One region of the Hwanghaeella sp. 1Z406 genome, then DNA from elsewhere that is predicted to be linked to it. Evidence: predicted binding sites of a transcription regulator. Region 1 holds the regulator's gene; each other region holds the start of a gene.
What was found. Region 1 encodes PhoB, which activates phosphate uptake and scavenging genes when phosphate is short. Its sites were predicted from a motif close to TNTCATAAAACTGTCA; they were not measured.
Positions count from the first base shown of each region.

Region 2: a site for PhoB is predicted at 4,959-4,974, ahead of phnC (phosphonate ABC transporter ATP-binding protein). Genes of this name have one in related genera too.
Region 3: a site for PhoB is predicted at 2,549-2,564, ahead of ACOSDR_RS08270 (diacylglycerol/lipid kinase family protein). Genes of this name have one in related genera too.

Region 1 is NZ_JBLZHU010000002.1:284,543-291,782, forward strand. Features, by position in the region: gene pstA (phosphate ABC transporter permease PstA) at 1-14, shown strand, start outside; gene pstB (phosphate ABC transporter ATP-binding protein PstB) at 122-868, shown strand; gene phoU (phosphate signaling complex protein PhoU) at 941-1,714, shown strand; gene phoB (phosphate regulon transcriptional regulator PhoB) at 1,752-2,441, shown strand; gene fdhF (formate dehydrogenase subunit alpha) at 2,569-5,352, shown strand; gene ACOSDR_RS05755 (glycerate kinase type-2 family protein) at 6,668-7,240, opposite strand, start outside.
Region 2 is NZ_JBLZHU010000008.1:150,141-157,380, reverse strand. Features, by position in the region: gene ACOSDR_RS15980 (hypothetical protein) at 62-361, opposite strand; gene phnE (phosphonate ABC transporter, permease protein PhnE) at 523-1,962, opposite strand; gene phnE (phosphonate ABC transporter, permease protein PhnE) at 1,998-2,852, opposite strand; gene phnD (phosphonate ABC transporter substrate-binding protein) at 2,933-3,847, opposite strand; gene phnC (phosphonate ABC transporter ATP-binding protein) at 3,960-4,808, opposite strand; gene ACOSDR_RS15955 (hypothetical protein) at 5,060-5,404, shown strand; gene speB (agmatinase) at 5,473-6,450, shown strand; gene ACOSDR_RS15945 (hypothetical protein) at 7,089-7,240, shown strand, end outside.
Region 3 is NZ_JBLZHU010000003.1:184,433-191,672, reverse strand. Features, by position in the region: gene ACOSDR_RS08285 (class I SAM-dependent methyltransferase) at 1-545, shown strand, start outside; gene ACOSDR_RS08280 (glycosyltransferase family 4 protein) at 556-1,647, opposite strand; gene ACOSDR_RS08275 (UDP-2,3-diacylglucosamine diphosphatase) at 1,644-2,450, opposite strand; gene ACOSDR_RS08270 (diacylglycerol/lipid kinase family protein) at 2,625-3,602, shown strand; gene ACOSDR_RS08265 (RT0821/Lpp0805 family surface protein) at 3,704-4,288, shown strand; gene ACOSDR_RS08260 (hypothetical protein) at 4,990-6,552, shown strand; gene ACOSDR_RS08255 (carbon-nitrogen hydrolase family protein) at 6,553-7,240, opposite strand, start outside.

The sequences.
Region 1 (7,240 bases):
AACGTAAGTGGTAGGATCCATGTCTTCAGAATCAATTGAACCAACAGCCTTCGACCATGCCAAGGATTCAAGCAAGGTGACCGTCTCGGCATCCCCCAGCACAGGCACGGGCAATGCGAAAATGAAGGGCCGCAAGGTCACCGTTTTCTATGGTGAAAAGCAGGCGCTGTTTGATGTTGATATCGACATCATGGAAAACGAAGTAACTGCCCTGATCGGCCCGTCCGGTTGCGGTAAGTCGACTTTCCTGCGCTGCCTGAACCGGATGAACGATGTCGTCGATATTTGTCGCGTCCATGGTGAGATCATCATGGATGGCAAGGATATCTATGATCGGGATGTTGATGTCGTGCATCTTCGCGCCCGCGTCGGCATGGTGTTCCAGAAGCCCAATCCTTTCCCCAAGTCGATCTATGAGAACGTGGCTTATGGGCCGCGCATTCATGGCCTGACTCGCAACAAGTCGGAACTGGACGAGATTGTTGAAACCTCGTTGCAGAAGGCAGGTCTTTGGAGTGAGGCAAAGGATCGCCTGAACCAGCCGGGCACCGGACTTTCTGGTGGTCAGCAGCAGCGTCTGTGTATTGCCCGTGCAATCGCCGTCGCCCCGGAAGTCATTCTGATGGATGAACCCTGTTCGGCGCTGGATCCGATTGCGACTGCAAAGATCGAGGATCTGATTCACGAATTGCGCGAAAACTACACCATCGCCATTGTGACCCATTCCATGCAGCAGGCGGCACGCGTGTCACAAAAGACAGCGTTCTTCCATTTGGGGAATCTTGTGGAATATGGTGAAACAGAACAGATTTTCACCAATCCCAAGGAAGAGCGGACGCAAGGTTATATCACCGGACGGTTTGGCTGATTTTTTCCGAATCCTGATATACTGGGTCTCCTGCGGGGCTCGCCCGGCACCTGATAGAAAGAGTGATGTATCATGTCGAATGTCTCCGAAGGTCATATTCATGCAGAATATGACAATGAATTTAAAAAACTGACCAAGCTGTTGGCCCGGATGGGTGGACTTGCGGAAAGTCAGTTGGCCAACGCCCTGATCGCGATTGAAAAACGCGACAATAAGCTGGCGATGGCCGTGAAGGACGGGGATAAGGAAATTGACGCGCTGGAGCACGAGATCGAAAGTCTGGTCGTGCGGATGTTGGCCCTGCGCCAGCCGATGGCCAATGATCTGCGCTATGTCGTATCCACCCTGCGCACGTCTTCGGATATTGAACGGATCGGCGATTACGCAAAGAACATCGCCAAACGTGCCATGGCGCTGAACCAGCTTCCGGCAGAGCCTTTGTTGCGGGGCGTGCTGCGCATCGGTCGCCCGGTTCAAGCCATGCTGAAAGACGTGATGGACGCCCATCTGCAAGGCGACACGGCCAAAGCCATTGAAGTGTGGGAGGCCGATGAAGAGGTTGATGCCCTATACACCAGCCTGTTTCGTGAATTGCTGACCTATATGATGGAAGACCCCCGGCATATCACGCCCTGCACCCACTTGCTGTTTATCGCAAAGAATCTGGAGCGAATTGGCGATCACGCGACCAATATCGCTGAAATCATCCATTTCCAGGTGGAAGGTGTGTCCCTGGGCGATCGCCGCCCGAAGGCGGATGCCTCTAACTATGAAGTCATGCAGCCAGAGGATGACTCAGATGACGACGATGAAGACGATAACGACGGGCCTACGGGCAATGTCTGATGTGCGCGATCAAGTCTCGGTGAAATCAATGGGGGGCATGAAGCCCAAAGTATTGATTGTCGAAGACGAAACCGCAGTGGTGACGCTGCTGCGCTATAATTTGGAATATCAGGGTTTTGAAGTCGATGCCGTTTCCGATGGCGAAGAGGCCCTGGTCGCGATTGAGGAAAATCCACCCGATATCGTGCTGTTGGACTGGATGCTGCCGCAATTGTCCGGCATTGAAGTATGCCGCCAGCTACGTCGCCGTCCGGCCACCAAAACCCTGCCGATCATTTTGTTGACGGCGCGGGGCGAGGAAGCCGATACCGTGCGCGGCCTGGATTCTGGTGCGGATGATTATGTCACCAAGCCGTTCTCCCCCGCGGAATTGACGGCCCGGGTGCATGCCTTGCTGCGCCGTTCTCGCCCGGCCTTGTCGGATGAGGCATTGAACGCTGCGGATGTTCAGATGGATCTGGCAGCCCACCGCGTTCATCGCAATGGCCGCGAAATCAAGCTGGGCCCGACGGAGTACCGCCTGCTGCGTCATTTCATGGAACATCCAGGCCGGGTCTTCAGCCGTGAACAACTGCTGGACGCGGTTTGGGGTCGTGATGTCTATGTCGAATTGCGCACTGTGGATGTGCATATCCGTCGCCTGCGCAAGGCCCTGAATGAAGGTGGGGAGACCGATGTGATCCGCACCGTGCGGTCCGCCGGCTATGCTTTGGAACTGCAAAGCTGACAACTTGACGCTCTTTTCTCGCTGAACGGCGCAAATTGGCTATAATTCCAGGGCGGTATAAGGCATTGTGCCTCCCGACCCTGGAACCAGCCTGTCCTCTGTGATACAGAGGGTAAAAGGATTTGCGATGCCCGACACAGCCTTGAAAACCATCACCTTTTCTCTTGATGGACGCGATGTGACCGCGTTTCCTGGCGAAAGCATTTGGCAGGTCGCCAAACGTGAAGGCACAACAATTCCGCATCTGTGCTGGCAGCCGGAACCTGGCTATCGTGCTGATGGCAATTGTCGTGCTTGTATGGTGGAGATTGAGGGCGAACGGACCCTGGCGGCCTCCTGTATCCGCACGCCCAGTGAAGGCATGGTCGTTAAATCCGCCTCTGATCGCGCCAAGGCGTCCCGGGATATGGTGTTTGAACTGTTATTGGCTGACCAGCCCGCGCGGGAAGTCGCCCATGAAACAGACAGCAAGTTCTGGACATGGATCGACAAAATGGATGTCGAAACATCCCGTTTTCCTCAGCGCGCGACGCCTGAAACGGATGCCAGTCATGCGGCAATGCGGGTCAATCTTGATGCCTGTATCCATTGCAATCTGTGTGTTCGCGCCTGTCGGGAAGTTCAGATCAATGATGTGATCGGCATGGCCTATCGCGGGCACGGGGCCAAGATCGTGTTTGATTTTGATGATCCGATGGGCCAATCGACCTGTGTCGCCTGTGGTGAATGTGTTCAGGCCTGCCCGACCGGGGCGTTGATGCCCGCCACTAAGGTCGATGAAAGTCAGGTCTATGTCGGTGCAGCGGACTCGATTGTAGACTCTGTCTGCCCCTTCTGTGGCGTCGGCTGTCAGACGGAAATCCATGTTAAAGACAATAAAATCGTTGAAGTACGCGGCAAGAATGGGCCAGCCAATGAACAGCGCCTGTGCGTCAAGGGGCGGTTTGGGATGGATTATTCCAGCCATGCCGGACGCCTGACCAAGCCCTTGATCCGCAGAAAGGATGCGGAAAAGCGTTGGGATATCGAAGTCGATCCAATGAATCCGCTGACGCATTTCCGGGAAGCCACCTGGGAAGAAGCCATCGAAGTCGCGGTTTCGGGCCTACGTAAGATCCGCGATGACAAGGGCGGTGACGCCCTGGCCGGATTTGGCTCTGCAAAAGGATCGAATGAAGAAGCCTATCTGTTCCAGAAGTTGGTGCGGACCGGGTTTGAAACCAACAATGTCGATCACTGCACCCGTCTGTGTCATGCATCCTCTGTCGCGGCCCTGATGGAAGGGGTGAATTCCGGCGCTGTGACGGCACCCTTTACCGCCGCGAAAGATGCCGATTGCATGATCGTGATTGGCGCACGTCCTGCCCAGAATCACCCCGTTGCGGCGACATTTTTGAAGCAAGCGGTAAAGCGCGGTGCCAAAATGATTGTACTGGACCCACGGGGTCAGGATTTGGCGCGCCACGCCTGGAAGCATCTGCAATTCACGCCAGGCCGCGATGTGCCGCTGTTGAATGCGATGATCCATACCATCATCTACGAAAATCTGGTGGACGAGCAGTTCATTCAGGCGCGGGTGGAAAACTATCAGGCCGTGAAAGAGAATGTGCGGCCGTTCTCGCCAGAAGAAATGGCGCCGATTTGTGGCATTGATGCTGAAACCATTCGGGAGGTTGCGCGCGTCTATGCGCGGTCGGAAAAATCGATCATTTTCTGGGGGATGGGTGTTTCCCAGCATGTGCACGGTACCGACAATGCCCGCTGCCTGATCACCCTGGCTGCCATTACCGGCCAGATCGGTCGGCCCGGTACCGGGCTGCACCCGCTGCGCGGTCAGAATAATGTTCAAGGCGCGTCCGATGCCGGCCTGATTCCCATGGTATTCCCCGACTATAAATCTGTCGAAAACCCCGAAATTCGGGAAATGTACGAAAAATTCTGGGGCCAGAGCCTGGACCCCAATCGCGGCCTGACCGTGGTTGAAATCGTCGACGCGATTCTGGCTGGCAGCATTAACGGCATGTATATCATGGGCGAAAATCCGGCCATGTCGGACCCTGATACCCGTCATGCCCGTCAGGCCCTGGCGGAATTGGACCATCTGGTCGTGCAGGACATCTTCCTGACCGAAACCTGTTATCATGCGGATGTGATTTTCCCCGCCTCTGCCCTGGCTGAAAAATGGGGTACCTTCACCAATACCAATCGACAAGTTCAAATCGGCCGGCCCGCGCTGACTCCGCCGGGGGACGCGCGTCAGGACTGGGAATTGATTCAGGCCATTGCCCAGGGATTGGGGCTGAACTGGAACTACAGCCATCCGAAAGAGGTCTTTGCGGAAATGGGACGGATTATGCAGTCCTTTAACGGCATTACCTGGGACCGGTTGGAAAATGAAGGGGCGGTCACCTATCCCTGTGACGATGAAACGACACCCGGACACGAGATTATTTTCGCAGAATCCTTCCCCACAGCGAATGGTCGCGTGAAATTGACCCCAACCGATCTGGTGCCACCATCAGAATTGCCGGATGCGGACTATCCGATGGTGCTGACCACCGGACGCTTGCTGGAACATTGGCATACGGGTGCGATGACAAGACGCGCCACGGTGCTGGATATTCTTGAGCCGGAAGCCGTCGCCCATCTGCATCCCAGATGGCTGGCGAAGCATGGCGTGAAACCTGGTGATATGGTCGCCGTTCACACCAGACGCGGCGCGGTCAAGGTAAAGGCGCGGGCGGACCGGGATGTTACAGAAGACATGGTCTTCATGCCGTTCTGTTTTGCCGAAGGGCCGGCCAATATGCTGACAAACCCGCAATTGGATCCGTTTGGTAAGATTCCAGAATTCAAATTCTGCGCCGCCCGTGTCGCCCCCCTGGTTCAAGTGTCAGAGGCAGCAGAATAGGGACCACAGGCACCAATTGCGCCTGCCGCCCTGGACCCCGGATCAAGTCCGGGGTGACGAAATTCTCACAAATACGCACCCTCACCCTGAGGAGCCGAGTGTCTCGAAGGGTGATCTGCCTGGAAGCACCGGACTTACAGCCCCTCCTTCGAGACGGCGCTAACGCGCCTCCTCAGGATGAGAATGGGGCGGTTTGGAATCGTGTGAGCCAGCCCCTCTGCGCCCTTTGCGCCTTCTCTGCGTTCTTTGCGATTACTCTTCAAAGGAGGAGACGCGGAGGGCGCAAAGACAATCCCTGTCTCGTCTTACCCGCGCAGGCGGGTATCCAGGGCCACAGGCACCAAATTCACCTGCCGCCCTGGACCCCGGATCAAGTCCGGGGTGACGAAATTCCCGCAAATACGCACCCTCACCCTGAGGAGCGGAGCGTCTCGAAGGGGGAGCCTTCTGTAAGCACAGACCTTACAGCCCCTCCTTCGAGACGGCGCTATCGCGCCTCCTCAGGATGAGAGTGGGGCGGTTTGGAGTTTTATGTGTCAGGCCGCTCCGCGCCCTTTGCGCCTTCTCTGCGCTCTTTGCGATTAATCTTCAAAGGAGGGAACGCTGAGGACGCGAAGACAATCTCTGTCTCGTCTTACCCGCGAAGGCCGGTATCCAGGGCAGCCCGTTCCTATTTTGCCTGCCGCCCTGGACCCCGGATCAGGTCCGGGGTGACGAAATTCCCGCAAATACGCACCCTCACCCTGAGGAGCGGAGCGTCTCGAAGGGGGAAGCACAGTGCTTACAGCCCCTCCTTCGAGACGGCGCTACGCGCCTCCTCAGGATGAGAATGGGGCGGTGGAATTGTGTGTGCCAGGCCGCTCCGCGTCCTTTGCGCCTTCTCTGCGTTCTTTGCGATTACTCTTCAAAGGTGGGAACGCGGAGGGCGCAAAGACAATCTCTGTACGTCTTACCCGCGAAGGCGGGTATCCAGGGCCACAGGCACCAAATTCACCTGCCGCCCTGGACCCCGGATCACGTCCGGGGTGACGAAATTCTCACAAATACGCACCCTCACCCTGAGGAGCGGAGCGTCTCGAAGGGTGATCTGCCTGCAAGCACAGTGCTTACAGCCCCTCCTTCGAGACGGCGCTACGCGCCTCCTCAGGATGAGAATGGGGCGGTGGAATTGTGTGTGCCAGCCCCTCTGCGCCCTTTGCGTTTTCTCTCCGCCCTTTGCGGTAAACCTTAAAAAATGCGGCAGGGCTCACACCCTCGGCTCTTCCGCGCAGGCGGGGGGATCGCGTCCGGGGTGACGTTTCGATAAAGCAGGCCTTCAGACGATCAGGATTGCCCTGAAGTCGTTGACATTGGTCAGCGTCGGGCCGGGTTTGATCTGATCGCCCAGAGCCTCAAAGAAGTTATGGGCGTCGTTGTTTTCAAGGGCCGCGCGGGCATTCAACCCGGCGGCATCGGCGCGGGTCAAAGTATCTGGATCGATCATCGCGCCTGCTACCTCTGCGGCCCCATCCACGCCGTCGGTGTCACAGGCCAGGCCATAGACGCCTTCCATGCCCTTCAAGGCCAGTGCCAGTGCCAGGGTGAATTCCGCATTCGGGCCACCAATGCCATCACCCTTGATCGTCACCGTGGTTTCGCCCCCCGACAGCAATACCGCCGGGGCAGCAACCGGCAGGCTATGGTCGCGGATCGATCGCGCGATGCCGGCCATCACCGTCGCAACGTCCCGGCTTTCGCCTTCCAGGGCATCCCCCAGGATCAGGGGCATTATTCCCGCCTGTCGCGCGATGTCCGCCGCGGCCTGTAAAGAGGCAAGGGGCCGCGCGGCCATGACTGTGGTGGTGTTTTGGAAGATGGGGTCTTCTGAATCCGGTGTTTCCGCCTCCGG
Region 2 (7,240 bases), on a different contig from region 1:
AACACCGTCCCGTATTCAATCGACCCCAGCGGGGCAGGTACGCTAAGGGCGCGGGTGGTACTCAGCTGGCAGCGGAGTCGTTTGCCGGGGCGGCGTCCAGAACAAAGCCTGTCTGCTTAGGTTCGACCCGTTGCATCGCCTCGCGCTTTTCATCGGTCCATTCGGCAACCAGGATCAGCTCCATCGGGTCTGTTCCTTCGGCCTCAACAGGTTCTGGAACCAGAAGTCCTGCTTCGCTGACATAAAATGTGTGGTCCCCAAAAGCCTCCGTCAGGGCAGTGTGGGGGGTGCTTCCTTCTTCAACGGGATCGGCGCCGGTCTGCTGTTTCACAGCAGCCTGCTGGCTGGTATTGAGCTTCATTGAGAGTCGACCTTTCGGGTCAATCATTCGGACCAGGTGTCGCGCCAAGGGCCTGTAAAGAACCCTATAATCTGCTTTGGTCCATGGTTCTGGCGATACGCCGACACCGATCCTGCGATTATGCCAGAGATTCCAGATGCGATCAAATGGGGGACCTGTTTTTATCCCCGATCATTGATCAGCTTACGGCGCAGCCAGCCCGACGCGATATCCATGGATACAACAACGATCAGGGTCATGACGATCAGATACATCACATTTTCCCAATCCTGCTGTGTCTGCATCGATTGCACCAGTTTCAGGCCGATACCCCCAGCACCCAGCGCCCCAATCACGGTGGCGGATCGAATGTTGGATTCCAGATAATACAGAGTCTGGGAAACAAAGATCGGCAGGATTTGCGGTATCACACCAAAGCGATAGCGCTGGATCGCCGTTGCCCCGGTGGACCGAACGCCTTCCACCTGCTTTGAGTCAATATTTTCAATTGCTTCAGAAAACAATTTCCCCAAAGTGCCGGTATCGGTGAAAGCAATCGCAAGGGAACCGGTCAGGGGTCCAAGGCCGAATGCGCGGATGAAAATCAAGGACCAGATGATCTGGTCGATTCCGCGCAGAAAGTCGAACAGGCGGCGCAGTACCATGCGGCTGGCAAAGATCGGATTGAAATTTGCCGCTGCCAGAAAACCAAGGGGCAGGCCAACACCAGCGGCTACAAAGGTTCCCAGCAGCGCCATCAACAGTGTTTCCAGCAAGGCAATAAACATTTCGTTGTGTTGCCAGTCCGGGTTGCGCCAGAATTCCAGGAAGATAAATTCGGCATTGGATAGCGCCGGATCAATCCGCTCCTCAGACCAGGCGAGATCCCACAATGCAGCCGTGCTCAGACCATGCAATTGCGAGTTCGGGCCAAACCAGAAATATTCCCAACCAAAGAAATAGCGTTGAACAAGAATCTGCGCGCGGGTAACGCGCATTGTCTTGTAAAAGTCCGGTGCATATTCAAACTTTGTCGGTGCAAAGGACGACCCTTCCGGCAGGATGCCGCGTTTGACCATTTCGGCCATATCAAGGGCGTTTGCATTTCCGGACTGTTCCTCAGGGACATAACGGTATTGGTTATCGTCATCCAGGAAGGCGCGATAGCCATTCACATGCACGCCGTCCTTGGTCACGCGCGCGGCATAGGTCGATCCGTCCGGCGCGGTATAGTCCAGCCGTCCTGTTGCGAATGTGACGATATGGCGTCCCCCTAGCGAGACACGATACCTGTCACCATCTGTTGTGACCCAGCTGGGCAGGGGGTCCTGTTCGGTGTTCCGGTCGCCTTCGACCGTGACCGATACTTCATCCTGACGTGCGGAATAGCTGACCTGATATTTGTGGTGAAAGCTGTCACGCGACAGCAGCACGCCCCGGTTCCAATCTGCCGCCCCAAACACGCCTGAAACATCGAAGGCAACCCAGGCATAGACCAGATAAGCCAGAACGATGCCCAGGGACGTCAGGGGCCAGAAGGCCGCCAGACGGGACTTCCGGATCACCTCGCCATGGGTGCGGCGAAGGCGGTTCGCCTGGCTGTCGAGTGTCATCGTCGTCATGGGGTCGTGTCCTTAATCGTAAAGCGCGTGACAGGTCAGGCCATTTGATACGTGCCGCCGACCAAATTCCGCCGGATACGGCTGGAAATCTGGTCAATGACGACGATGGTCAGGAATAGCAGTAGAAACAGCGCCGAAATCTTGTCGCCTGCGCCCCAACTGATGGCGGTACGAAATTCCTGGCCGATCCCGCCAGCGCCAACAAAGCCTAAAATGGCTGAGGCGCGAATATTGATTTCAAACCGCAACAGCGCATAGCTGCAATAATTTGGCAGAACCTGCGGCAGGACGCCAAAGCGCATGCGCTGCAGCCAGCTGGCACCGGTCGCCTGCAGCCCTTCCAGCGGTTTCCTGTCGATATTCTCATTCACTTCTGAGAACAGTTTGCCCAAGGCACCGGCTGTATGCAGCATCACGGCGATGATTGCCGGTATCGGGGTCGCACCCAGTAAATAGATCAGGAAAAGCGCCAAAATCAGCTCTGGGAAGGCGCGGGTGATGTCCATCAATCGCCGCGCAATGGGGACAATGCCCGGTATGATGCCTAGATTGCGCGAGGAACAGAAGGCCAGGATCATTGCCATCACTGCGCCAAACAGGGTTCCAACCATGGCCATGTTGATCGTTTCCAACATGGCGGGCGAATATTCAAGGACGGTGATAAGCCAGTCATCGGCAGCAAAAGTGTCTTGAATGATTTGGGACGGGAAATCGAAGAATTTGGCAAGTCCCTGCCAGAAACCGCCGGAATTCAGGTCTTCCGCAATAGAAAAGCCCCCAAAGAAGACGATCAGCGATGCGCCAAGAAACACGGCTGTATAGAGCCGCCGTCTTTGTTCCATGCCATTGAAATGGCTTTGTAACTGGCCGATGGTCAGGGGGGTGTTCATTTTATCGAAGCTCCACAGTAAACGGACTGCGGCGCCGATGCGTTTAATGGCATCGGCGCCGCACAAAACCAATCCGCTGATTAGTTCTTCATGGAAGCCTTACGGGCTTCGATCACGCTGATATAGGCGTCGTGACCGATTGGGGCGATGCCTTTGACTTCACCGGCCATAACGCTGTAGGCGCATTCCGGGTCCATCGATTCCAGGCTGGCCATCAGACCGGTCATTTGCAGTTTCACGCGCTCTGGCAGGGCCTTGCGCAGAACGATCGGGCCTTCCGGGATAACTTTAGAGCGCCAGATTTCCTGGATTTCGGTCATGTCGACCAGACCGGCATCGGTTGCCTTGCGCAGTGCGCCGGAATTGTACCCTTCCTCCCAGTTGCCCAGGCCGTCTGCCCAGGTCACACCGGCATCAACATCGCCATTGGCAACGGCAACGATGGTTTGTTCATGACCACCAACGAATTTCACTTCCGAGAAGTAATCGCCGGATTTCATGGAATAGCCGCCTTCAGGAATTTCAACGGAAGGGATCAGATAGCCAGAGGTGGAGTTCGGATCACCGAAGGCAAAAACTTTGCCCTTCATATCATCCAGCGATTTGATGCCTGAATCAACGCGGGCAAAGCCGACAGAATAGTAGCCGTAAGACCCGTCTGTGTTGATTTTCACCAGAACCGGCTCAACCGCTTCCGGGTCTGCCATGTAAACTGCCGCATAAGCAGAGGCTCCAAGCCAGGCCATATCCAGGTTGCCACCGATCAGGCCTTCGATCACGCCGCTGTAATCAGCCGGGGCGAAGATTTTGGTTTCAACACCCAGCAATGCTTCGGTTCGGTCTTTCAGGCATTCATGAGACTTCAAACGGTCATTGGCGTTTTCACCGCCCAGAATGCCGATGCGAAACTCTGTGATTTCCTGTGCGCTGGCGGCGCTGGAAATGCTCATAATGGCGGCGGTGGCAACGGCGGCCGCGATGGATTTGATCTGCATGATATCTCTCTTTCTTGCTGTGGTAAGTTTAACGTCTGGTAAAGGGCACTTGCAGGACCAGGTGATCGGTATTCCATCACCTCGGTTTTGATTAAGCTCGCCTACCTTGTCCTCACAGGTTGACGACCTTCCCCGATGCGATCAGGTCATCCTGTTCGGTATCGGGTGTTTTTAAGACTTCGCGCTCATGCGAAATCGATGTCGATGTGGCAGCCTCGTTGAATTCCTCACCAGCGCCATAAATCTCCCGCGCCTGGGCGGTGGTCAGGTCATCAGGCCCACCGGAAAAGACGATCTTGCCATGGGCCATGCCAACGATGTGCTCACAATAGGTCCGCGCGGTATCCAGGGTGTGCAGGTTGCACACGACGGTTATGCCGTCTTCCTGATTGATGCGCTGCAGGGCATCCATGACCAGTTTCGCATTCATCGGATCCAGGGAGGCGATGGGTTCGTCCGCCAGAATAAGTTTCGGCTTCTGCACCAGGGCCCGGGCGATGGCGACACGCTGCTGTTGTCCGCCAGATAAAGTACCAGCCTGTTGCAGGGCGGTTTGTTCAATCCCCAGGCGTTCCAGCGCCAACAGGCCTTCCATGCGTTCCTTATCGGTGAACAGCCGGAAGACGCTGCGCAGGGTTCCAATATGGTTCAGGCGGCCCAGCATGACATTGGTCAGCACGTCCAAGCGCGGCACCAGATTGAATTGCTGGAAGATCATGGCACAGTCGGCCTGCCAGTCGCGCAGGGCCTTGCCTGAAAGGTTTGAAATATCGCGCCCGTGAAACCGGATTTTCCCGGATGTCGGAACGGCAAGGCGATTGATCAGGCGCAGCATGGTGGATTTTCCAGCGCCGGATCGACCAATAATTCCGACCATCGCCTTGTCTGGAATCGACAGATTCACGGCATCAACAGCGTGCAATTCACCAAATTTCTTTGTAAGAGACTGAATCTCTAGCATAACTTCCCCTGCATCTGTCACTGTCGGTTGGGACCGGTGTGATGCTGTCGACCATGGTTAAACGAAGGCGCGTCTCCGGATGCTCAGGCTTTCGCCCCTGATGCAGGCCCTTGATTACAGGTACAGCGTTGCAAACTTGTGCATAAAACGTTTCATATTCATGAAACAGTTGCGCAAAGGTCTATACGGCGGTTGCGTGGTGGCCTGTATTGCGTTTGTACTGGATGGCGTATCATCAGAAAGGAAACAGCGTGACGTCAAAACCAAACCCTTTGAAACTAAATAAGCTTCAGGCGCGAACCCTTGTCCTGGCACAGGTTATCGCCCGCGATCCGAATTCCTCCAGATCTGATGAGGCAACGGGAAATGTGACCCTGACCCGAATTCCCCATGCCCATGGTGATCATGTGCATGTCGGTGCCTTTACCGTTCATGCTCGCGACGCCAGCGGATTTTCAAATCCTGCCGTCTGGGTGGCTCTGGCGCGCAAGGGCTTGGTTGTCAGCCCGGATATGCATACGATCACCCTGACGCCGGAAGGGTTTGCCTATAATACCGGTCTGGGCGATCAGTTCTTAAATGAGTCGGATCATTAACGGTCTGGTGCACCGATAAGGGTCCCCTGTGGACGTGTTGGTTACGAAATCTGGGAAGGAATGCTGTGATGGCGGATGGTGAGATTAGTTACAAACCCCTGTCCGGAATGGTGCTGCCCCGATTTGCAGGAATTGCGACCTTTATGCGCCTGCCGCATGTTGCGCCAGAAGATGCCGGCGGGGTTGATATTGGTCTGACTGGCGTTCCCTGGGATGGGGGGACAACGAATCGCGCCGGGGCCAGACATGGACCCAGACAGATGCGCGATGCGTCCACCATGACGCGCAATTGCCACCATGTCAGCGGGATCATGCCGTATGAATTGGCCAATTGCGCTGATCTGGGCGATAGCCCCGTCAATCCGATCCAATTGGAAGATACGCTGGCCCGGATCGAAGAGCATTTCCGCAGGATTCATGAGAAGGGCATCCTGCCGTTGACCGCAGGGGGTGATCATCTGATTACGTTGCCTATCATGCGGGCCATTGCAGATAAGAAGAACCCGCTGGGTATGGTGCATTTTGACGCCCATACCGATACCTGGGATCGCTATTTTGGGGGAGCACTCTACACCCACGGTACGCCTTTCCGCCGGGCGATAGAAGAGGGGCTGTTGGATCCCAAGCGTGTTATTCAAATTGGCATACGCGGTGGATTGTATGGTCCTGAGGATAAGGAATGGGGGCTGGCTCAGGGCATTCGTGTTGTCGAAATTGAGGAATATTTCGATCTGGGGCCCGATAAGGTTGCGGACCTTGCCAGAGAGATTGTCGGAGGCGGTCCGGCCTATATCTCTTTTGATGTGGATGGCATGGATCCAGTTTATGCGCCGGGTACAGGAACGCCGGAAGTTGGCGGCTATTCCACCCATGACGCGCAACGCATGCTGCGCGGCCTGCGCGGGCTGGATATTGTGGGCGCAGATGTGGTTGAAGTATCCCCGCCTTTTGATCCGTCCGGCGCGACGGCCCTGGCAGGGGTTACAATGATGTGGGAAATTCTGTGCCTTATGGCGGAGCGAGTCGCGCAGACAAAGACTCAGTAACATTATTGACATTTTAGGCGCATTTTCCGTTTTTTGATCGGGGGTAGTTGGGGTATACGCTGGCGCGAATTGTTCTTTTTTATTAATTTGTTACAGGAATAACGCTTGAGACGCGCCTAATTTCCTATCGCAATGTCCATCTTGCGTGACCATTTTTGACTTGGCGGTTCGCGCTCGAAAGGCAAAATATTATCAGAAGTGACTGGTCTATAACTCTTATGACCATAAATTTTTTAGTAGTATATGCCAAAAGGCAGAAAAACGTACCCAAATACCGCCCGGCAGTTCTAATTAACGAATTATTAGGGCATTGTAATTAGATTGAAATACAAAAGGATCGTTAACAATAAGGTTAGGGATGGATTCTTATGTCCGCGTTGCGGCTCGAGTCAGTCGAACAATTATGTAAGGTTCTTCATGAACTCCCATCCAGGGAGTCGATACAAGTTGGACAAATGATTGCGCTAGGCCTTGAAGATATTGAAAAACAGGTTGGTCCCAAGCGTTGGTCCAAAATGCGGGAATTGGTCAGCAGCTTTGTTGAAAGCGCGATCCGGACCCATTCGGGAAAACTGGATTCGTATCTTAAATGCGAAGACGGCAGTTACGTTATCATCTTTCAGGGTGTTAACCAGGACATGGCCCTGTTGAAAGCCAGCAGAATTGCCAAACAGGTAAATGAAACCTTGTTTGGGCAGGGCGGATTCGAAGGAACGACACTCAGGACCATCATCTCTGAAGATGAAAAATGGAAGTCCAGTGCCGCGCTTAAACCGAATGAAGTGGCAAA
Region 3 (7,240 bases), on a different contig from region 1:
AGTGGAAAAGCAAAGCCCGCCGATCCAAATCCCGTGCTAAATGGTTGAAACGCCACATGACGGGTGGAAGTCGGGTACTGGACGTCGGCAGCAATGTCGGTCTGTTCTGTGCCATGGCGAAAGAAATCGGGCTTCTGCCGGAAGGCATTGAAATCAGCAAGAATCTTGCCCGTCAATCCGCTGAACTGTTTCCAGAAATTCCGTTCCATTGCACATCACTGGAGGCGTATTCAGGGCCCGGGGAGTTCGATGCAATTTATTGTTCTGAAGTCATCGAGCACACGATCGACCCGTTCGATTTTGCTGCACGCCTGTTTCAATTGTTGCGCAAGGGCGGGGTACTGTATCTAACAACGCCGGATTTGGAAGAATATCTGACGCCTGATGGTGCTGTGACCCGGTTTTTGGGTGCACCCGATCATAAACTGTACTTCACGCGGGAAAATATTGTTCCCTTCTTAAAGCGCGTTGGCTTTTCGGATGTGATGCACAAGCGAACCTGGTCTTTTGGTAAATCCGGGATTCAGTTGCTGGCGACCAAATAAGCAAAATGGCTTAGGATGATTGGTCAGGTTTTGGCTTTTGATTTGCCGTTAGGTTTTGCAAAAATTGCAGGGAGCATGCTTCCCAGCTGAACTTTTCCGCATGACGACGGCACAGGGCAGGATCAATTTCCAGGGCCCGCATGGCGGCGCGTTGCAGGTCTTCATCCAGAACACCACAACTGTTGTCACCAATCACATCGATGGGGCCTGGCACTGGCAGGGCCGCGACCGGCACCCCGGACGCCAGGGCTTCCAGCAGAACCAACCCAAATGTATCCGTTCGGCTGGGAAAGACGAAAACATCGGCGGCGGCATAGTGGCGCGCTAGGTCTTCGCCCGTCTTGGGCCCCAGAAACTTAACGTCAGGATACGCGGCCTTCAGTTCTTCCAGTTGGGGGCCGCCACCAACGACGACCTTGGTGCCGGGCAGACCCAATTCCAGAAAGGCCCCAATATTCTTCTCCACCGCAACCCGGCCGATATTCATGAAAATTGGGCGGGGGAAATCCAGAATGTCTTTCGGGCGCGGACGGAACAGCTCCAGATCAACGCCCCGGGACCAGATTTCCAGGTTTTTGAAATTCCGACTGTCCAGGTCGGTGCGCATGGTCGGCGTGGTGACCATGGTCACCGATGCGTCGCCATGAAATTTCCGCATCCAGGCATAGGTGATGGAAACCGGCAGGCCGCATCGGGCATGAATATATTCTGGAAAGCGGGTATGAAAGCTGGTGGAAAAGGGATGCTTGTGCTTTTTGCAAAAGCGTCTTGCCGCAGATCCCAGCGGACCTTCGGTTGCGATGTGGATGGCAGCCGGCATCAGGTCCTTCAGCATTTTCGGCAGGGCCCATAAGGCATTCATCGCCAGCCGGATTTCTGGATAGGTCGGGCATGGGATGGTCCGAAAACGATCCGGGCCGATGACATGCACTTCAAGCCCCAGCTTTTCCATTTCCTGTCGGGTGCGATCCAATGTGCGCACCACGCCATTGATTTGTGGCAACCAGGCATCGCTGACAATAACCAGCCGCTGGCCCGGCACGGCGGAGATATCGGGTTGCGCCGTTGTCACGCTGATATTCTTTGATGTCACGGCGTTCATACAGGTGCCTTCGCAGTCATTCTATGGTCCTGCAGGACCGGGACATGTGCTGTGTTGTCCGTCCATTGGATGATTTCCATGCGGCCATTGGCATGTTCCACCAGGGCAGTACAGCTTTCGACCCAATCGCCATCATTGCAGTACAATATTCCATTGATTTCGCGCATTTCGGCATGATGGATGTGACCACAGATCACACCATCCACGCCGCGTTGTTTGGCCTCATGCGCGACGGCTTCTTCGAATTTACTGATGAATTCGACGGCGTTCTTGACCTTTTGCTTCAAGAATGCAGACAGCGACCAATAGGGCAGGTTTAACCAACGTCGCACCTGGTTGAAGTAATGATTGGTCGACAGCAGGATCGTATAGGCCCAATCCCCCAGATAGGCCAACCACTTGGCGTATTTCACAACGGAATCGAACTTGTCCCCATGGATGATCAGATAGCTGCGTCCATCGGCACCTTTGTGGATTGCTTCATCCTTGACCAACACGCCCCCAAAAAACAGGTTGGTGTAGTCGCGCAGCACTTCATCATGATTGCCAGGAACATAGATTACCTGACAGCCCTTGCGGGCTTTCCTCAGAACTTCTTGTACAACGTCATTTTGTGTTGCGGTCCAATACCAGGATTTCTTCAGGCGCCATCCATCGATAATGTCGCCAACCAGGTAAAGTGTTTCACACTCCGTATGTTGCAGAAAATCCAGAAGGAATTCCGCCTTGCATCCCCTGGTTCCCAAATGGGTGTCAGAGATCCATACTGTGCGATAACGACTGACGCCGCGAAACCCGTGCATATCCGTATCCGCCTTTAAATCTTTCGATCCGCAGGGAATACGGGTGTAGTGTGAAGAAAATAAGTAATTATGGTAATTCTTATTTTCTTTCACCTAAGTTTAACAAAAAAGAAATAGAAATTACATCTAAGACACTCTATTTCCCTTGTTTCGTCGTAATGGAGAACCTTATCAGTGGTAAATAAAAAGGAAGTTGCGGACCCGATTCGCAGGCGGGTGGCGGTTATTTATAATCCTGTTGCAGGGTTTCGTCAGCGCGGTCGTCTTCGTGGTTTCTTGAAGCATTTGCGCGCGCGCGGTCATGATGTCGTCTTGCGCCGTACCGAAGGGCCCGGTCATGCGACGAATATTGCAGCGGAACTTGATGTTGCCACAGTTGATGTTGTCGTGGCCGCAGGCGGGGATGGCACAATTAATGAGGTCGCCAATGGTTTGATCGGGCGCCCGATCCCGATGGCCATTGCTCCTCTGGGAACTGCAAATGTCTTTGCCTTTGAACTAGGCCTGGGATTGAAGTTGAAGCGCGCCGCAGAAATGCCGTCACAGGGGCGCGTTGCTGAGATTTATCCAGCTCTGGCGGGCGCGCGTGGCTTCCTGTTGATGGTCAGCGCAGGTCCCGACGCGCGCGTGGTCGCGGAAGTAAACAGCAAGCTGAAACGCATTATTGGCAAAATGGCTTATGTGATGGCGGCGGTTCGGGAAATTGTACGTAACGCCGAAACCACGATCACGGTTACCGTTGACGGCCACACCCATCAGGCGGGACTGGCGATTGTGACCCATGCCAGTCACTATGCGGGGCCATTCGTGATATCCCCTGATACCAGGCTGGGTGATGACAGCATCAGTGTCGTGCTGTTGAAGGGTACCAGTCGATGGGCGTTGGTTCGATATGGATTTGCCCTGTTGACCAATCGTGTCGCTAAACTGCCGGATGCGACGCTGTTGCGGGCGCGGCGGGTGCGTATTGATGGCCCGGTTGGGGAACCCATTCAGTCTGATGGTGATCTGATCGGTCAGGCGCCAATGGAAATTGCACTGGGCAGTCGTCCGTTGCGCATTCTGGTACCCGATCTTTCCCGTGTTCTGGTGCCAACGTCTACCGCCATTGCGCCCCCCGTGGTAGAGCAGCCAGTCTACGGGAAGTCTTAAAATCTTAATTACAGTGGCATTTCGTTGCAAATTCTGGTAGGTCAGATGGTGAACAGGGGCGGCCCAGAAGGATTTTCCGCCTTTTTGCCAGGAGAAACGGAATGAAGAACCATCCGACCTGCGGGGCAATTGTCCCGGCTTTTGCATCCACTCTAACGCCACATCCCAGTAAGCGACCGATAGCGAAACGGCTGTGCGCCTTGGTGCTGTCTGGCAGTCTTCTATTTTCTCAGGTCGCGTGTACGACCGGACAGGAAGAATTATCCCGGGACGATAAACTGGCAATCGGTGCTGTTGCCGGCGCGGTTGTGGGCGGTTTGATCGGGTATGAGTATTTTGGCAATGATGATACCCGGCTGTTATGGGCACTGGGATTAGGGGCTGCGGGTGCCTATGGCGGGAAACTGCTGTCGGATAACCTGACCCGGTATGACAGGACCTCCATGCAGCAGACGGCATATCAAAGCCTGACACAGGCTCCCGCCGGGGAAACGGCGACGTGGCAGAACAAATCCACCGGCACCCATGGCAGCATCACCCCCATGCGTACCTTCCTGAATGCGCAGGGTCGTATATGTCGCGAATATGATGCACAGGTGAATGTCGACGGTAATACGGTTTCCGGTCGTGAAACAGCATGTCTGACAGAAGCGGGCCATTGGGTGGTTTACGCCACAACCGGGTGATGGTCTGGGCGGTATAGCTCCCCCTCCCTCAGAAATTGCTGCTCATGCGATGCGTTATGCCTGCAAAAAAAAGGACCGCGTCGAAACGCGGCCCAAGTTTAGGGAGGAAACGCCCAATACGGACGTAACAGCGCAGGTTTACAGTGCTAAAGCACAAACTGCAGTGTTCACGTCACAACATGATTAGGCGGATCATGTTGCAGTGCAATAATTGACAGATAACACATTCGAAATCAAGCGTTCTTATCGTGTTGCAACGCACAAATATTAGGCAATTTTCCGCCCTAAAAATAGCCTGGTCGGAAATTCTCTCTGATTTCTCCCGATTTCTGGCGATTTAATCAAAAATCCTTTGTTGCGAATGTGCAGGCTGCGGCGGAAAATCACAGTGGTAGAGGATTTTTGTAATGCTTAAATTTTGCTCACTGACTTTGTCGTCCCTGCTGATTAGCACGGTTTTTTTACCATTTTTCATGCGCTGCAGCATGGCGGAAGAGACCGGCATCCAGAAACATTATGGTTCCCCGGCCAGGGACCTCGATTCTGATGCTAAATTGTCAAAATTTTCTTGGGATGACACGCGTCGCGCCTTGGGACCGGACGTGTTCTTTTTACCTGAAGCGCTCAAATCCCCTATGACCTTGAGAAATTTTCTCCCTGGGAGTCGATCAATAGGGAAAGGAGAAGCGCTTCAGGGTCAGTTGACCCTGCGGCAAAGCGCCCTTCTGATTAATGTCATCGGCGCATTGGGAGAGTCGCAGCTGACGCTGCCGGAAAAGACGCTGGGTCTCATCACCCATGGAGATCGCATCGTTCCCGTTCCCGCGCCCGAAACTGTTGTCATCGATCAGCGGCGGCGGTTTACGCTGTTATTTGGTGTTGGGAGAATATGGACTGAGCCGGGGGATCGCGGTCAGTCCAGGGCATTGTTGCCAGTCAGTATTGTCGACAGCAAATTTGGCGCTGTGCGCAATGGGTTGGCCAGTTTTCTGTATGGCAATGGAAAGCCTGTTTCCAATATGGTTCTGCAATTTTCTCAGGAAACCGCTGCGGAGCGTGAAGCGGATATATGGGGGACCCTGTCGACGGAATTTATCCCAGGCAAAGTGGAGGGCGCGCAAAGTAGAATCGCCGCCTATGAGGATCGGATGTCCAGTGCGCCCCAATATAAGGATTGGGCAGATCTGGCGGCACGCTTTGGGGTTGATGCTGTTTCCGGTTTCAACGGCCCGTTGGGATCGAAAGGTGCGGTTTCGGTCAGCGGATTGATCGTGGATGAAACAGTTTATCTGTCTGGCTGTAATACGCGGCATGGATTGTATCCCTTCTGCCGTCAAATGCGTCACGGCATATCCAGCATGACGCCCAGTTTTCTGGCGTTTGTGGCGGTATCCCATCTGGCCCATCGTATAGGCCATGATATTCTGGTGATGACGATCGGGGATTTGGTGCCTGAATTAGCCAATCACCCGCAATGGCGGCGTACTCGAATACTGGATATGATCAATATGGCCAGTGGGCTTGGCGAAATTGCTCCGGAACGGACAGTGAATTTCGTTGCGGCGGATTCTGATCCCTCTGCCCAGGCAATCCGCGCGGCACGAACGGTTGATGAGAAACTGGCGGTGGCGAAGCAATTCCCATATTACCCCTGGGCACCGGGCACAGTATTCCGGTTTCGGACATCGGACAGTTTTGTCCTGTCTTTGGCGCTGGATCGACTGGTCAAGTTAAAGGATGGGGCGGGGGCCTCCTTGCGCTGGATATTGCAGGATCGATTGTTCAAGGCAATCGGGATTGCGCGGCTGCAAATGCAGATGACTGTTGGGGATACGGCCGAACATCGGGTTCCCGATTTGGGGAACGGTTTATACCCTACGACGGGTGAATTGGTGCGCTTGATCCTGGTTCTGCGACACAGTACGGGGGGCAAAACCCTGACAGGCCTGTCGCGCGATATGGTTACCGATGCCTTGGATACACAGGGAGATAAAGGCCTGCCAACAGGGGTTTCTTATCCAAACGGTGCCGGTCGCTATGCGTTGGGTTTCTGGCGAACACCGATCAAAATGGCCGGGGACTGCATACAGAATATCCCATCCGCTCAGGGCCGGGGTGGGTCTGTTGTATCCTTCATGCCCTATAGCATTACGGGGTTTCGCATTGCAGATGGGGCCCCTGCGGATCCAGCAACACGTGACAGCACTGACATCCGCCGCATTGGCGATGCCGTCCGTGGCTTCTGTGGAGAGCCCCGCGAATAGTTACTCCGCGGCGGCGTTTAGCGCGACTTCCTGGGGTTTATCGTAAGGCAGATCATTATTCAGCGACGGCACCATTCCCCGAACCTCGGAAACGCGGTTCAGGTTCAGTGTTGCCGTGACGACACCGGGTGCTTCCCCGCCATCGGCAAGAACCTCTCCCCAGGGATCAATGATCAGGGCATGACCATAGGTCTTGCGGCCATCCTCATGGTCGCCACATTGCGCCGGTGCCACGACGAAACAGCCATTCTCGATCGCCCGGGCGCGCAACAGGGTATGCCAATGGGCCTGTCCTGTTGTGCGGGTGAAGGCAGCGGGCACCGCCAGAATGCGCGCGCCGGCCTTCGCCAGATCACGAAACAGATGGGGAAAGCGCAGATCATAACACACCGCCATGCCATAGCCGCCCCAGGGCGTCTGGGCCAGGGTCGCATGGGTGCCGGGGCGAAAGCCGTTGCTTTCCCGATAGCTTTCACCATTCGCCAGATCGACATCGAACATATGGATTTTGTCGTATTGCGCCTGTATCAGTCCGGTGGGATCGATCAGAAAACCGCGATTGGCGAAGCGATCATCATCGGCCAGGCGAATGACCAGCGACCCAGCATGAATCCAGATGCCAAGTTCCTGCGCCAATGCCTTATAGGCCGCCAGAGAGGCATCTTCAGAGTCCAGGGCTGCAACCTTC